Regions from separate parts of the Streptomyces sp. BBFR25 genome, predicted to be linked through region 2. Evidence: riboswitches for the same ligand, from Rfam matches in the RefSeq annotation. Region 2 holds a riboswitch; the other holds the start of a gene.
What was found. A riboswitch is a leader RNA that binds a small molecule or an ion and turns the genes downstream of it on or off. The one in region 2 is predicted to bind cyclic di-AMP.

Region 1 (7,681 bases), 860 kb from region 2:
AAGGAGCCGAGGAAGCCGCCGAGGTCGCCGCCCGCGGACGCCATGGGCAGGCCGCCCCCGGCGCCGGTGTCGAAGGTGGCGATCGAGTTCCAGCCCTCGCCGATGACCTTGAGGCCGTCCATCCCCTTGGCCAGGTCGCCCTCGGCCTCGCGTCCGTGCTCGGGGACCTCGCCCTTACGCCCTGCCTCGTCGGCCTCGGTGACCTTCGCGCCCTCGGGCGGCGTGAAGGCGAACGTCGACGCGTCCGGCTTCGCGAAGCTGACCTTGGTGAAGCCCACGTCCACGACGGCGGCGCCGCCGCTCGCCGGGGTCAGGGTGAACTTGAGCGGGGTGCCGGTCTCGGCGTCCACGGCCACGGTGATCGCACCGACCGTGGAACCGTCCTGCTTGGGCTCGACGACCAGGCGGTAGGCGTCCCGGCCCGCCACCTGCGCGGTGCCGCCGACGGTCACGGACGTGGTGGCGTCGACCGACTTGAGCGCCTGGTCGGCGAAGTCCTTCGGGGTGGCCGGCACGTCCTTGCCCGGCGCGTCCCGCCCCGGCGCGCCCTTCTCCGGCCGCTCGGCGCCGTCCCCGCTGGTGGAGTGGTAGACCTCGTTGGAGCGGCTGTCGTAGCCCCAGACGTCCTTGCCGTTGTGGATCAGGCTGTACTCGGCGGCGTCCTCCAGCAGGGAGACCTTCTGCCGGTCGGGGCCGTCGGCCGCGACGCGCAGCGTGTGGCTGCCGGACACCAGCTCGGTGAGCTTGGCCGACGGGTCGGCGGCGGAGCCCTCGCCGTCCCCACCGGAGCCCGGACTTCCGGACATTCCGGACATCAGGCCGCTCTCCAACCCGCCGAGGTCCGGCAGGCCCAGGTCGGTGTTGATGCGCACGGTGCCGGACAGCTGCTGGACGTCCGACTTGGCGATCTTCTCTATGAGCTGCTCCGCCGTGACCTTCGGCAGGTCGGGGTCGCCGGAGTCGGCGAGCGCGGGGACGAGCCCGATCGTCGCGGCCGCCACTCCCATCACCGCGACCGGGACGACGTACCGCGCGGCCTTGCGCCGTCCGGCCCGCAGCTCCTCGCCCTCCCCGGCGGTCGTGTTGTCGTCGGAATCGATCGGTGCCATGTGTGCCCTACCTCCGTCGTCGGCGGCGGCTGTCTCGCGACCTCGCACTCGTTCACCCGTGAGCCGCCATTCTCACCCGAATCGGTGAGGATTGGTGTTTTCCGTGGTGTCCATCTGACCAAATCGCCGGAGCACAAGCGTCAGACCGCGGGCTCAACTCCGCCTACTCCTGCGGGATGACACGCAGGGGTGGCGGGTCCCCCGCTCCGTAGGGGCTGCCGCACGCCACCCGGCGACGGACCGGCGGTCAGCCGGCCCGGTGCACCACCGCGTCGCACAGCTCGATCAGCGCGGCCTTCGCGTCGCACTCCCGCAGCGGGGCCAGCGCGGCCCGGGCGTCCTTGGCGTACCGGACGGTGTCCCGGCGGGCCTGCTCCAGCGCGGGGTGGGCGCGCAGCAGGCGCAGCGCCTCGGCGTGCCGCGCGTCGTCGCTCAGGTCGGAGTCGAGCAGCTCGCACAGCGCGATGTCCTCGGCGAGCCCCAGCCGAGCCGCCCGCTCGCGCAACCGCAGCACGGGCAGGGTGGGGATGCCCTCGCGCAGGTCGGTGCCGGGGGTCTTGCCGGACTCGTCGGAGTCGGAGGCGATGTCCAGGACGTCGTCCGCGAGCTGGAAGGCGACGCCGAGCCGCTCGCCGTACTGGGTCAGCACGTCCACCACCGTCTCGTCGGCGCCGGACATCATCGCGCCGAACCGGCAGGAGACCGCCACCAGCGAGCCCGTCTTGCCGCCCAGCACGTCCAGGTAGTGGTCGACCGGGTCGCGGCCGTCCTGCGGGCCGGCCGTCTCCAGGATCTGACCGGTGACCAGCCGCTCGAACGCGAGGGCCTGGACGCGGACCGCCTCGGGACCGAGGTCGGCGAGGATCTGCGAGGCGCGGGCGAACAGGAAGTCGCCGGTGAGGACCGCGACCGAGTTGTCCCAGCGGGTGTTCGCGCTGGGCACCCCTCGCCGCACGGCGGCCTCGTCCATCACGTCGTCGTGGTACAGCGTGGCGAGGTGGGTCAGCTCCACCACCACGGCCGAGGGCACGATCCCGGGGGCGTAGCGGTCGCCGAACTGGGCCGAGAGCATCACCAGCAGCGGCCGGAACCGTTTCCCGCCGGCCCGCACCAGGTGCTGGGCGGCCTCCGTGATGAACGGCACCTCGCTTTTGGTTGCCTCAAGCAACCCTTCCTCGACAGCAACCAATCCGGCCTGGACATCGGCTTCCAGAGCCTGGTCCCGCACGCTCAGCCCGAACGGCCCGACGACGGTCACGAGGGGTCTCCTGTCTGCTGGTGTCTACTGGCGATTACCTGGTTTGTCGATAGGTCGCTGCCACCACTCAAGTCAGCGTATCCGGTCACGTTTCGATCACCGCTAGCGCCCACCGTTACAGGCTGGTCGGTATCGGATCATGAACGGTATGTTTTTGATCAGGTGATATGAGCAGATTTTGATTGATATCGCCAGAGGGGTGAGCCGGACCCGGAGGGCGGACGGGCCGGAAGCCGCCGACGAAGATCCCACCACTCCTCCCAACGGCCCGCACTTCGAGAACGTCACCCGATCGACACGCACGCCCGCACGGACACCCCCGCGCCGCCCGCGGCAGACGCCGGCCCAGCCATCCGCTCCCCCACCCCGATTCCCTCCTCTCGCCGCTCGACACCCGAAGCCGTCCCCACCGACGGTCGGTTGGGGCACGGTTGGGATGAATGCCCGTTTTGCCATGCTTGTTGACGCCAGTGAGTTGGCTCACTCCGGGCCCTCTCCGGGCAACCCCGCCCGAACCTGTGCCCTCCCTTTGCCCCGCAAGCCAGTTGGGGCTTGGCAACAGCAAAGGATCAAGAGCCTCAAACACCTCAGAACAAGGTCAACAGGCACTTGGGGTGATTCCTGCACTTGTTCCGGACATGTGCTCTCGCATACGTTCCCGGCCTGTCGGGCGGACGCCGAATCCTGCCACCGCCCGTCGCACAGTCATCCACCCAACACACTCGCCGGCAGGAGCGGGGGACCCAGGTAAGTCGCCGCACCGGTCACCACCGGAGTGGCTCGGGGTGAAGCCGTACCCGTCAGGGCGCGGCCGGGCACCTCCCCGCCCGAACCCGACAGCTCACCTCGTAGGCGTAAGGAGAGGGACACATGTCTGCCAACGGTCAGAACCGTCACGCCCGCACCGGCCGCCTCGCCCGCAAGCTCGCGGTGGCAGGGACCGGTGCCGCGGTGCTCGCGCTGCCGCTCATCGGCGCCACCACCGCCTCCGCGGCCACCCCGGCCGCCGCCACGACCGCCACCACGGCGGCCAAGACGTACCCGGACAACCTCGACGGCTGGATCCGCGAGTCGCTCGACATCATGGCCCAGCACGGCATCCCCGGGACCTACGAGGGCATTCACCGCAACATCATGCGGGAGTCCTCCGGCAACCCGCTCGCCATCAACAACTGGGACATCAACGCCGTCAACGGCACCCCGTCCAAGGGCCTGCTCCAGGTGATCGACCCGACCTTCCAGGCGTACCACGTGCCCGGCACCTCCTGGGACCCGTACGACCCGGTCGCCAACATCACCGCCGCCTGCAACTACGCGGCCGACCGCTACGGCTCGATGGACAACGTCTTCAGCGCGTACTGAGCCGTACGCCGCCTGAGCCTCGGCTAAGAGGTTCCGAAGATCCGCTCGAGGACGACGGCCACGCCGTCGTCCTCGTTCGTCGTGGTGACCTCGTCCGCCACCGCCTTGAGTTCGGGGTGGGCACCGGCCATGGCGACGCCGTGGGCCGCCCAGTGGAACATGGGGACGTCGTTGGGCATGTCCCCGAACGCGATCGTCCGCCGCCGCCCGAGGCCCAGGTGCTCGGCGGCCAGCGCCAGGCCGGTCGCCTTGGTGATGCCGCAGGGCTGCAGCTCCACGGTGCCGGGCCCGGACATGGTGACCGTCGCGAGGGAACCGACCACCGCGCGCGCCGTCGTCGCCAGTTCGTCGTCGGTCAGCTCGGGGTGGCGCAGCAGCACCTTGCTGATCGGCGTGGACCACAGCTGCTCGCGCCGCTCGACGCGCACCGCGGGCAGCGTCGGGTGGGGCATCAGATAGCCCGGCTCGATGAGCGTCAGTCCGTCGACGCCGTCCTGGTCGACGGCCGCGTGCACCTGGCCCACCTCGGCCTCGATCTTGCCGATGGCGGTCTCGGCCAGCTCCCGGTCCAGGGTGACCGACCACAGCATCCGGTGCGCCCCGGCGTCGTACACCTGCGCGCCCTGCCCGCACACCGCGAGTCCCGTGCAGCCGAGCCGGTCGAGCAGGGGGCGCACCCGGGGGGCCGGCCGCCCCGTCACCACCAGGTGCCGCGCACCCGCCCCGGCGACCCGCGCCAGCGCGGCCAGCGACCGGTCGGAGACGGTGTCGTCGCCGCGGAGCAGCGTGCCGTCCAGATCGGTGGCGACGAGCGAATATGCGGTGCGGTCCATGATCAGAGAATACGGACACCGCACCCGTCCGACTCACCCGTGACCGCTTCCGAACGAGGGCGCAGCGAGTGCGTTCGAACCGGAACGAGGATGCACGAGGACGCCCGATGATGTCCGAAACCTGACACATCATCGGCTAAAGCCGGTTGGAGGCCTGTGCACCGGTTGGCACCAGCATGGCCTGCTGACCCACTGCCCCGCTGCCCCGGTGCGGCACGCCGTCCCTCCCGGCGCCCTCCGAGAGTCACCCCTGTTCGTACCACCGCGTCGAGATCACGTCGTCAAGATCACGTCCCGGGCGCCGCCACCTCCCGCCGCACTGCCCAAGACCGGTGGGTCAGCCGTAACGTGTGGCCCGACCACGCAGACACGGCGCGCACGGCGCACATGGCGAGCACGAAAGCGAGGCAGCACCCGATGCCCCCCTTCGATGTCCCCGAGGGCGACCCCTTCGGTCCGCACAACCTTCCGTACGGCGTGTTCTCGATCCCCGGCTCGCGCGACCGGTCGGACCGGACGGTGGGCGTCCGGCTCGGCGACCACGTCCTCGACGCGGGCGCGGCGGCCCACGCACTCGGCTCGCCGTATGCGTCCCTCCTCGCGCGGCCCACGCTCAACCCGCTGCTGGCGGCCGGGCGGACGGCGTGGTCGGACGTGCGGCGCGCGCTGACGGCGTGGGTGACGGTCCCCTCCCACCGCGAGGTCCTGGAGCCGCTCTTCCATCCGCTGTCGTCGGTGACCCTGCACCTGCCCTTCGAGGTCGCCGACTACGTCGACTTCTACGCCTCCGAGAACCACGCCCGCAACGTCGGCCAGATCTTCCGCCCCGACGCCGCCGACTCCCTCACCCCGAACTGGAAGCATCTGCCGATCGGTTACCACGGCCGTTCCGGCACGGTCGTCGTGTCCGGCACCGACGTCGTACGTCCCTCGGGGCAGCGCAAGGCACCGGCCGACGCCGCTCCCGTCTTCGGGCCGTCCGTCCGCCTCGACATCGAGGCCGAGGTCGGCTTCGTCGTGGGCGTGCCGTCCGAACCGGGCAGTCCGGTGGCGCTCGGCGACTTCCGCGAGCACGTCTTCGGGCTCTGCCTGCTCAACGACTGGTCCGCGCGGGACGTCCAGGCCTGGGAGTACGTGCCCCTCGGCCCGTTCCTCGGCAAGTCCTTCGCGACGTCGGTGTCGGCGTGGATCACCCCGCTGGACGCGCTGGAGGAGGCACGGGTCGCGCCGCCCGAGCGCACCCACGAGCTGCTGCCCTACCTGGACGACACCGACGACGACCAGGACGGCCCCGGCGGCTACGACCTGCGGATCTCCGTCGCGCTCAACGGCCACGTCATCTCCGAGCCGCCGTTCTCCACCATGTACTGGACGGCCGCCCAGCAGTTGGCCCACATGACGGTCAACGGCGCCTCGCTGCGCACCGGCGACCTCTACGGCTCGGGCACGGTGAGCGGGCCGGCCGAGCGGGAGCGGGGGTCGCTGCTCGAACTGACCTGGAACGGCCGCGAGCCGCTGGAACTGCCCGACGGCAAGCGGACGTTCCTGGAGGACGGGGACGTGGTGACCCTCTCGGCCTGGGCCCCGGGGCCGGACGGCGTCCGGGTGGGGCTGGGAGAGGTGACCGGGCGGGTGGTCGGCCGGGACGTCTGACCACTGGGGGCGCGGATTCGCAATCCGGTGCCCGCCGACACCTGACTCACACCGCCCGGCCCCGTCATACTGGCGTCGGGCGGTGTCCACGCACGGCCCGGCCCAGCACAGCCCCAGTACAGCCAGAGCCGCCCATCCTTCGACCAGGATCCGGAGCCAGTGGCATGACCGTCTGCCTGCTCCTGCTGTTCGTCGTCGCCGTGACCGCCGCCGTACCGGTGCCGCGCGCGCTGACCCGTTCGGCGTGGCCCGAGCGGGACCCCGTGGTCGGGCTGTGGGTGTGGCAGTGCCTGGTCGCCACCGTGCTGCTGTGCTGTCTGACGGCACTGGTCCTCGGCGCCGCGGCGGTCTTCGGGACCGTCCGCGCCCAGCTGTTCGCACCGGCGCCGCCCGCGGTGACCGCGGCGTACAACCTCTCCGCCGGGCCGGTCTGGGCGGCCGTCCTCACCCTGCTGCTGGCGGCCGGTGCCGCCTGGACGACCGCGATGCTCGCGCGCGAACTCGTCGAGGCCCGCCGCCGGCGCGCCCGGTCCCGCGCCCATCTGCGCGAGCGCGCCCCCGACCTGCCCGCCGGACTCCCCGCCGCCCGCGGGCCCCTGCTGGTCCTGGAGGACGAGTATCCGGACGCCTGGTGGATGCCCGGCAGTCCGCCGCAGCTGATCGTCACGACCGGCGCCCTGCACCGCCTCACCGACCACCAGCTGGACGCCGTCCTCACCCACGAGCGCGGCCACGCCCGGGCCCGCCACGACTGGTTGCTGCACCTGTCGACCGCGCTGGCCACCGGGTTCCCGAGTGTCCCGCTCTTCGCCCACTTCTGCGACCAGACCCACCGCCTGGTCGAGCTGTCGGCCGACGACACCGCTTCCCGGCGCTGCGGCCACCTGACCACCGCGCTGGCCCTGATCGAGCTGAACCAGCACCGCGGCGTCCTGTCCTGCGCCTCCAGCCACCGCCTCCTCGGCGAGCGGGTCGACCGCCTCCTGGAACCCCGGCCGCGCATGCCCCGCCGCCACCGCGCCCTGACCACGGCGACAGCGGCCCTGGTCCCGTTCATCCCCCTGCTGATCACCTTCGCCCCGGGCCTGACGGCCCTGGCCTAGCCGCACTCCGCGGGCACCCTCCTCCCGCACCTCGCGCCCCGGTGAGCACCACGGTGGCAGAACTCCCCCGCCCCGGACGGAAACCCCAGCTCACCCCCACGAGCGGAGGAGCCCCAGGTGGCGCAACATTCCAGCAACACCACTAATCCCACTGGATAGGTATGGTTCCAGCCATGCCGCCCACCGCACGCATCCGAGACCACGCCGGTCAGGGCGCGACCACCGTCGCCGCCCACCGCACGCGGCGTCGGCTGCGCGCCGACCGGGCCCGTCAACTGGCCGACCTGCTCCGCCGCCAGCTCCTCGACGACGCCTTCCCGGACGGCACCCTCCCCCACGAGGACACCCTCGCCGCCGACTACG
Region 2 (7,681 bases):
CGTCGGTGCAGTGGAGCGTGCATGTACGCCCGGTAGCCCTCGATGTCCTCGACCGCGAACACCGCTCCGTAGTCGAAGTCGCCGCCCACGTCCCGCCCGACCGCCCAGTACGCGACGGCGTCGATCTCACGCCCCATCCTGCGGAGCATCTCGAGTGCCTCCTCGACCTTGTCCCGCGGTGCGTCGGGGCGCATGGCGAGGCGGATCTGGTGGTGAATCACGGCGTCTCTCCTCCACGGTACGACAACAGGCTTCACAGTATCGCTTGAGTTATAGACTGTAACTAGCTCGATAGGCCATCGCAACCGCGTGCGCCGACTAAAATCGACGCATTGTGTCTGACTCCCACCACACCCCCGAAGCCGAAGCCGGCCCCCCGCCACATCCGGCCGGGACCTCCCTGCGCCACGTCCGCGCCAAGGGCGAGCCCCGTTTCCCCGACGGCCCGAAGGCCGATCCCGCCGGGTCGCACTTCGAGCGGCGGATCCGGAGTTTCCAGCCCCGGCGCAGCCGGGTGACCACCGGGCAGGCGGACGCGTTGCAGCGGCTGTGGCCCGTGTGGGGCCTGGACATCGACGGCCGCCGGGTCGTCGACCTCGCCGAACTCTTCGGCAACGACCGCCCCGTGGTCCTGGAGATCGGCTTCGGCATGGGCGAGGCCACCGCCCGCATGGCCGCCGCCGACCCAGACACCAACATCCTCGCCGTCGACGTCCACACCCCCGGCCAGGGAAACCTGCTCGGTCTCGCGGAGCGCCAGGAGCTGTCCAACATCCGGGTGGGCAACGGCGACGCGATCATCCTGCTGCGCGAGATGCTCGCCCCCGGCTCCCTCGCCGGGCTGCGCGTCTACTTCCCCGACCCGTGGCCCAAGAAGCGGCACCACAAGCGGCGGCTGATCCAGCCCGAGTTCCTGTCCCTGGCCGCGACCCGGCTGGCCCCGGGGGCCGTCCTGCACTGCGCCACCGACTGGGAGCCGTACGCCGGGCAGATGCTCGACGTGCTCACCGCGCATCCCGACTTCGAGAACACCGTGCCCGGCGGCGGATTCGCGCCACGTCCCGAGCACCGGCCGCTGACCCGTTTCGAGGGCCAGGGACTGGACAAGGGACATGTGGTGAACGACCTGCTCTTCCGTCGCGTAGAGCACAAGGAGCCGCCCCCCACCGGTTAGGGTCCATGCCGTGGCCACCTGTCCCCCGTACCCGACCCGTGCGCACCGGCATACGCACTGGTGGCAGCGCACCTGGGTCCGCTACGGCGCGCTGATCACCCTGCTCGCGCTCTCCGGGCTGGTGATCCTGGCCCTGGTGCGCGAACAGACCGGCACGCAGGGGTTCCTGGTGGGACTGGGCCTGGCGGTACTGCCCGTGCCGCTGCTCATAGCCGCGTTCCGCTGGCTGGACCGGGTGGACCCCGGCCCCTGGCGGAACCTGCTCTTCTGCTTCGCCTGGGGGGCCTGCGCGGCGGCGCTGATAGCGATCATCGCCAACAGCTTCGCGACCCGCTGGATAGCGACCGCGACCGCCGACCCGGCCGGCGCGGACACGTGGGGCGCCACGGTCATAGCGCCGGTCGTCGAGGAGTCCGCCAAGGCGGCCGCCGTCCTCCTGGTCTTCCTCTTCCGCAGACGGGACTTCACGGGTCTCGTCGACGGCGTGGTCGTCGCCGGGGTCACCGCCACCGGCTTCGCCTTCACCGAGAACATCCTGTACCTGGGCACCGCCTTCGGCACCGACCAGCTCACCGGCGACAGCGGCATCGCCTCCGTCACCGCGGCGACCTTCTTCGTGCGGGTGGTGATGTCGCCGTTCGCGCACCCGCTGTTCACCGTGCTGACCGGCATCGGCTTCGGCATCGCCGCGCTCTCGGCGGGCCGGCACCGTCTGCGCCGGGCCCTGCTCCCCCTGGCCGGGCTGCTGCTCGCGATGGGCGTGCACGCCCTGTGGAACGGCTCGGCCGCCTTCGGCGAGTACGGCTTCTTCGCCGTGTACGCGGCGTTCATGGTGCCGTCCTTCGGCCTGCTGACCTGGCTGGTGATCTGGACCAGGCAGCGCGAACTGGGCACCGTACGGGCCGAACTGCCCGCGTACGTCCTCGCCGGATGGCTCACGCCCGCCGAGCCGTACGCGCTCGGCTCGATGCGGGCCCGCCGCATCGCCCGGCAGTACGCCCGCCGGCACGCCGGGAAGGAAGGGGCGCGGGCGGTGGCGCGGTACGAGGCCTGCGCGACCTCGGTGGCGTTCCTCAGGCAGCGCGGGCGCCGGGGCAGGGCGGGCGCCGACTTCACCGTGCGGGAGCGGGAGCTGCTGGAGGCCCTGTGGCACCTGCGGGACGTGGCCCGCCCGGCACTGGAGCACGCGGCGCGGGCCACGGCACCGCCGCCGCCCGCGCCGCGGCCGGTGCCGCCGTGGGCGTACCCGTACGGCGGGGCGCACCCCGGGTACGGCCCCCAAACCGCGCCCGCCCCGTACGCCCGGCAGCTCCCGTACTCCCCCCACGCCCCTCACGCCCCCTACGGGCCGCAGGCGCCCCTCGGCCCGCACCCGCCGCACCACCCGTACGCCCCGTACGCGCCGCCCGGCCCCCACCGGCCGTAGGTCCGCGCCGTCCGCCCGCTCAGGCGGACGCCCGCGTCAGCCGCCCGACCTCGTCCTCCGTCAGGCTCAGCTCGGCCACGCCCAGCAGGGCCGGCAGCTGCTCCACCGTGCGCGCGGACGCGATCGGCGCCGCCACCGTCGGCTGGGCGGCCAGCCAGGCAAGGGCGACGGTGGCGACGGGAGCGTCGTGGGCCTCGGCGATCTCGTCCAGGGCGGCCAGCACCCGGCGGCCCCGCTCGCTCTCCAGGTGCTTGGCCGCACCGCCCGCCCGCGGGCTGTCCACCGCCGTGCCCGGCCGGTACTTGCCGGTGAGGAAGCCGGCCGCGAGGGCGTAGTACGGCACGGCGGCGAGACCGGCCTGCTCGGCCAGGTCGCGCAGCTCGCCCTCGTAGGTGTCGCGGGAGACCAGGTTGTAGTGCGGCTGGAGGGCGACGTACCGGGCGAGGCCCTCGCGGTCGGAGAACTCCAGGGACTCCGCGAGCCGCTCGGCGGAGATGTTGGAGGCGGCGATGTGCCGCACCTTGCCCGCCTTCACCAACTCGTCGAGGGCGCCGATGATCTCCTCGACCGGCACCTCGGGCTTGTCGAAGTGGGTGTAGTAGAGGTCGATGTGGTCGGTGCCCAGGCGGCGCAGCGAGGCGTCGGCCGCGGCCTTGATGTTCGCGGCGGACAGGCCCGGGTACTCGGGGTGCTGGCTGACCTTGGTGGCGAGGACGACGTCGTCACGGTTGCCGCGGGAGGCGAACCACCGGCCGAGGACGGTCTCGGACTCGCCGCCGCTGTTGCCGTCGACCCAGGCGGAGTAGGAGTCGGCGGTGTCGACGAAGTTGCCGCCCGCGGCCGTGTAGGCGTCGAGGACGGCGAAGGAGGCGTCCTGGTCGGCGGTCCAGCCGAAGACGTTGCCGCCCAGGGCGAGGGGGAAGACCTCGAGGTCGGAGGAGCCGAGTTTGCGCAGAGAAGTCATGTAGTGAGTCAACGACCGCACCGGAGCACGCCATTCCGGCGCACACGCAAAAACCCCGCAAACCGGCAGCCCTGACGTCGGGGGGTTGCCGTCAGGACCGCCGGTGTCCGGCGGGGCGCGTCAAGGTGCGGGGTGGCTCAGGGGGTGAGGCCCTTGCTCTGCAGCCAGGCCATCGGGTCGAGGCCCGAGCCGCCGGCGGTGTGCACCTCCAGGTGGAGGTGGGCGCCGGTGACGTTGCCGGTGGCGCCGACGCGGCCGATGACGTCACCGGTGGTGACCTTCTGGCCGACGCTGACGCTGATGGAGGACTGGTGCGCGTACCAGAGCTCGGTGCCGTCGTCGAGGGTGAGCACGGTCTTGTAGCCGTACGAGCCGTCCCAGCCGGCCGACGTGATCGTGCCGCTGTGCACCGCCTTGAGCAGCGTGCCCGTGGGGGCGGCGAAGTCGAGGCCGGTGTGGTGGCCGGAGGCCCACAGGGAGCCTGCCTGGTTGAACGTGGAGGAGATCGTGTACGAGGAGGTCGGCAGCGTGTACTGCTTGGCCAGCTTCGCGAGCCGCTCGGCCTCGGCCTTCTTCGCGGCCTCCTCCTCCGCCTTCTTCTTGGCGGCGGCGGCCTTCTCCTTGGCTTCCTTCTCCGCCTTGGCGGCGGCTTCCGCGGCCTTCTTCTCGGCGGCGGCCTGGGCCTCGGCGGCGGCCTTGGCCTCGACCTGCGACTGCTGCTGCTCGGCCTGCGCCATGATCCGGGCCCGCAGCGACTCACCGGCGTCGGCGGTGCCGGCGCCCTCCGCGCTGTCGGCGGCGACGGCCTGGGTGATGCCGCTGAGCGGGGTGGCGGAGCCCTCGGGCTCCGGCGTCTCGTCGTCGCCGGGAAGCAGTGAGCCGACGTTCGGCAGGTCAGGCATGGAGATGGACACCGGCGGCTTGCCGGTCTGCGCGCTGGCCATGCCGCCCGCGCCGACGGCGGCTATGACACCGACGCCGAGGACGGTGGAGCTGCGGGCGAGCCCGCCGCGCTGCTTGGCTACGCGGTGCCGGCCGCGTACGGGGCGGATGGACTCCGCGGTGGGATTCCACTCCTCCCAGGGACCCTCTTCGGCGCGGGGGGCGTCGTAGCCGAAGGTGTCGGTGCCGTGCCCGGTGGGCACGAGCGGGGCCTCGGGGGCAGGCCGGTTGGACGCCACGTGGGCGTACTCCTTTCCTTCCTTTCGCCTACCGGGTTAGCTGACGGGTTCGGAGCAGGAAGGTCTCCTACGGGTGTGCGCCGACCGTGCGGACACGGCGGCATACGCCCGATTCACCCCAATGTGGTGGTTCCCCGGTTCCCTTGCGGGATTCGGCGCGTGCGCACGGAGCCGCCTTCTGTGACGGCTGGGACGACCGCGCTGCGTTATCGAACGTTAATAGACGCGGGGCTCTGATTCCAAGCCGTTCCTCTTGATCGTTAACGAGAACGGCCGGGACGTACGCCTCACGATCGGTGAAAACCGGGCGAGTTGACCCCGCCTCAGTATTCCCCTTCACGCCACGTTCTTCTGACGGTGTGTCAGTTGTTATGCGGAGGGGGTTCGCGCCGTCACGGCTCGTGACAATGATCATGATCGCCGCGCCGGGGCCGCCGTACGGCGAGCAGCGCCATGTCGTCGGCCATGCCGCCCCCGGAGTGCCGGCGCACATCCTCGGCGAGGATGTCGAGCAGGGTCGCCGGATGCCGGAAGACCCGGCCGGCCAGCCGTGTCTGCGGATCGTAGAACTCGCCCTTCACGTCCCGGGCTTCGGTCAGCCCGTCGGTGTAGAGCAGCAGCGTGGCCCCACCGGGGAAGGCGACCTCCTCCGCCCGGTCGGGCCACACGCCCAGCTCGCCCATGCCGAGCGGCAGCGCCGACTCGCGGGCGGGCAGCGGGCCGAGGGTGCCGTCGGCGTAGAGCAGCAGGGGCGGTGGATGGCCGCGGTTGACGATGCGGACCGTCCCGTCGCCGTGCGGGAGTTCGGCGAGTACGGCGGTGGTGAAGCCCTCGAAGGCGTCCAGTCCGTCCCGCCGGGTGCCCTCGCGCGCAAGCGCCCGCTCCAGGCGCTGCGCCACCGCCTCCAGCGTCGCCTCCTGCTCTGCGGCCTCCCGGAAGGCGCCGATCACGACGGCGACGGCGGCCACCGCGCCCATGCCCTTGCCGCGCACGTCCCCGACGATGAGCCGGACGCCGCGGGCACTGTCCTGCACCGCGTACAGGTCGCCGCCGATGAACGCGTCCGCCTGCGCGGCCTCGTAGCAGACGGCGATCTCGAAACCGGCGATCCGCTCGGCGGGCTGGGGCAGCACGGCGCGCTGGGCGGCCTCGGCGATCTCGCGGACGGAGACGAGGCGCTCGCTGCTGCGCCGGACCATGCCGTTCACGAGGACGGCGAGCACGGCGACCGTCGCAATGGTGATCAGCTCGGTGAGGGAGTCGACGTAGTGGATGACGCCCTTGCCGAGCTGCAGTCCGATGACCGCGGCGACCACGGCGACGCCGGTGAGCGCCGTGCCGCGCCGTGAGTAGAGCGGGGCGGCGACCAGGGGCGCGGCCGTGTAGAGGGGGCCGGCGGTGAAGTACCTCGGGGTGAAGATGTCGTACAGGATGGCGATGACGATCAGCAGTACGGGGAGCGCGTGCACGAAGGTGCGCCCGTACCCGGTCCGCCGGCGTGGCGGTGGTGCCGGGGACGACAGGGGCTGGGGCTCGTCGCCGAGGCCCGGGTCGGGCACGGGGTCGCCGGGGAGCCGGCCGCCGGCTCTGGCGTACGCTCCCTCGTCCTCCACGTCACCTGGCCGCACCACTCGCTCCCGCCACCCCGCACGTCCGCGCCGCTTGCCGTCCCTGACTCCAGGTTTCCGGGAGCGGGAGCGGGCGGCGAGCGGTGAGGGGCCGACCGGATGACACGGAGCGCCTGCCGAAACGCACCGAGGGCCGGAACCCTTTCGGATTCCGGCCCTCGGCCTTCAGTAGCGGGGACAGGATTTGAACCTGCGACCTCTGGGTTATGAGCCCAGCGAGCTACCGAGCTGCTCCACCCCGCGTCGTTGTGTTCACCACTGTACGTCATCCCGGGACCGGAATGCACATCGGTATCTCCCGACCCGCTCCCTACCCCTCCAGATGGCGGTTCGGCGCCTTCGCCCGCTCCGCGTACTCGGCCAGTACGACGACGGCGGCGCCCCCCGCGGCGAGCACCCCGCTCCCGTCCGCCCCCGCCACGAAGGTGTCCGGCTCCCGCCAGGCCGTGACGACCCGGCGCACCCCGGCGTCGAGGATCAGCCGGGCGCAGGGGGCCGGCCGGGAGGCGCGGCGGGCACAGGGCTCCAGGCTGCTGTACACGGTGGCGCCCGCGAGCCGCCGGTCGGCTCGATCGACCTTGGCGAGCGCGGCCTCCTCGGCGTGCACGACCGGATCACCGCCCTCCCGGGAGTGTCCCCGCGCCAGCTCGCTCCCGTCGGCGGCGACCACGACCGCCCCCACGCTGAAGGCGGTGTCCGACGGCGGGCACAGCGCGGCCAGCTCGCAGGCGAGCGCCAGCCAGTGCCGGTCGGCGGCGGCGACCCGGTCGCCGGTACCGGGTGCGGTGGGCCGGTACCGCATCAGCACGACGTCCTCGATCCGCCGCGTCTCGACCAGCGCGAGCCGCCCGCCCTGGTAGGCGCCGGGTCCGAACAGCCGGGGTGCGGCCGGGTCCCCGACGAACAGCGGCGCGAGGACGAGGTGCAGCTCGTCGGCGAGTCCCTGCTGGAGCAGCTGGGTGTGCACGGTGCCGCCCCCTTCGACCATGAGCCGCCGCACCCCGCGCCGGTCGTGCAGGTACTCCAGCGCGGCGTGCCAGTCGAGGTCCGGCCCCAGGGACACCACATCGGCACCGATCCCGAGCGCGCGGGCCCGCCGGGCGCCGTCGTCCGTGGTCAGCAGCACCTTCTCCCCGCCCGTGTGCCAGAACCGCGCCGCCGGGTCCAGTTCGCCGCTGCCGCTGACGGTGACCTTGAGCGGGTACTCCGCCCGCCCGTCCGCGACCCGCGCCGCCCGCCGCTCGGCCGAGTTCACCAGCAGCCGCGGATTGTCGGCCCGGATCGTCCCGGCCCCGACCAGGATCGCGT

Region 1: it holds a riboswitch for cyclic di-AMP, as region 2 does, so the genes downstream of both, ACGH52_RS22500 (transglycosylase SLT domain-containing protein) here and ACGH52_RS18370 (M23 family metallopeptidase) in region 2, are expected to answer to the same signal.

The regions. Positions count from the first base shown of each region.
Region 1 is NZ_CP172447.1:4,914,642-4,922,322, reverse strand. It holds gene ACGH52_RS22510 (outer membrane lipoprotein carrier protein LolA) at 1-1,109, opposite strand, end outside; gene ACGH52_RS22505 (polyprenyl synthetase family protein) at 1,357-2,367, opposite strand; cyclic di-AMP (ydaO/yuaA leader) riboswitch at 3,081-3,236, shown strand; gene ACGH52_RS22500 (transglycosylase SLT domain-containing protein) at 3,238-3,729, shown strand; gene ACGH52_RS22495 (HAD family hydrolase) at 3,753-4,562, opposite strand; gene fahA (fumarylacetoacetase) at 4,980-6,215, shown strand; gene ACGH52_RS22485 (M56 family metallopeptidase) at 6,380-7,318, shown strand; gene ACGH52_RS22480 (GntR family transcriptional regulator) at 7,492-7,681, shown strand, end outside.
Region 2 is NZ_CP172447.1:4,053,638-4,061,318, forward strand. It holds gene ACGH52_RS18350 (Dabb family protein) at 1-221, opposite strand, end outside; gene trmB (tRNA (guanosine(46)-N7)-methyltransferase TrmB) at 335-1,174, shown strand; gene ACGH52_RS18360 (PrsW family intramembrane metalloprotease) at 1,185-2,600, shown strand; gene ACGH52_RS18365 (aldo/keto reductase) at 2,620-3,564, opposite strand; gene ACGH52_RS18370 (M23 family metallopeptidase) at 3,702-4,745, opposite strand; cyclic di-AMP (ydaO/yuaA leader) riboswitch at 4,757-4,913, opposite strand; gene ACGH52_RS18375 (PP2C family protein-serine/threonine phosphatase) at 5,138-6,358, opposite strand; tRNA gene ACGH52_RS18380 (tRNA-Met) at 6,543-6,616, opposite strand; gene ACGH52_RS18385 (dihydrofolate reductase family protein) at 6,684-7,681, opposite strand, start outside.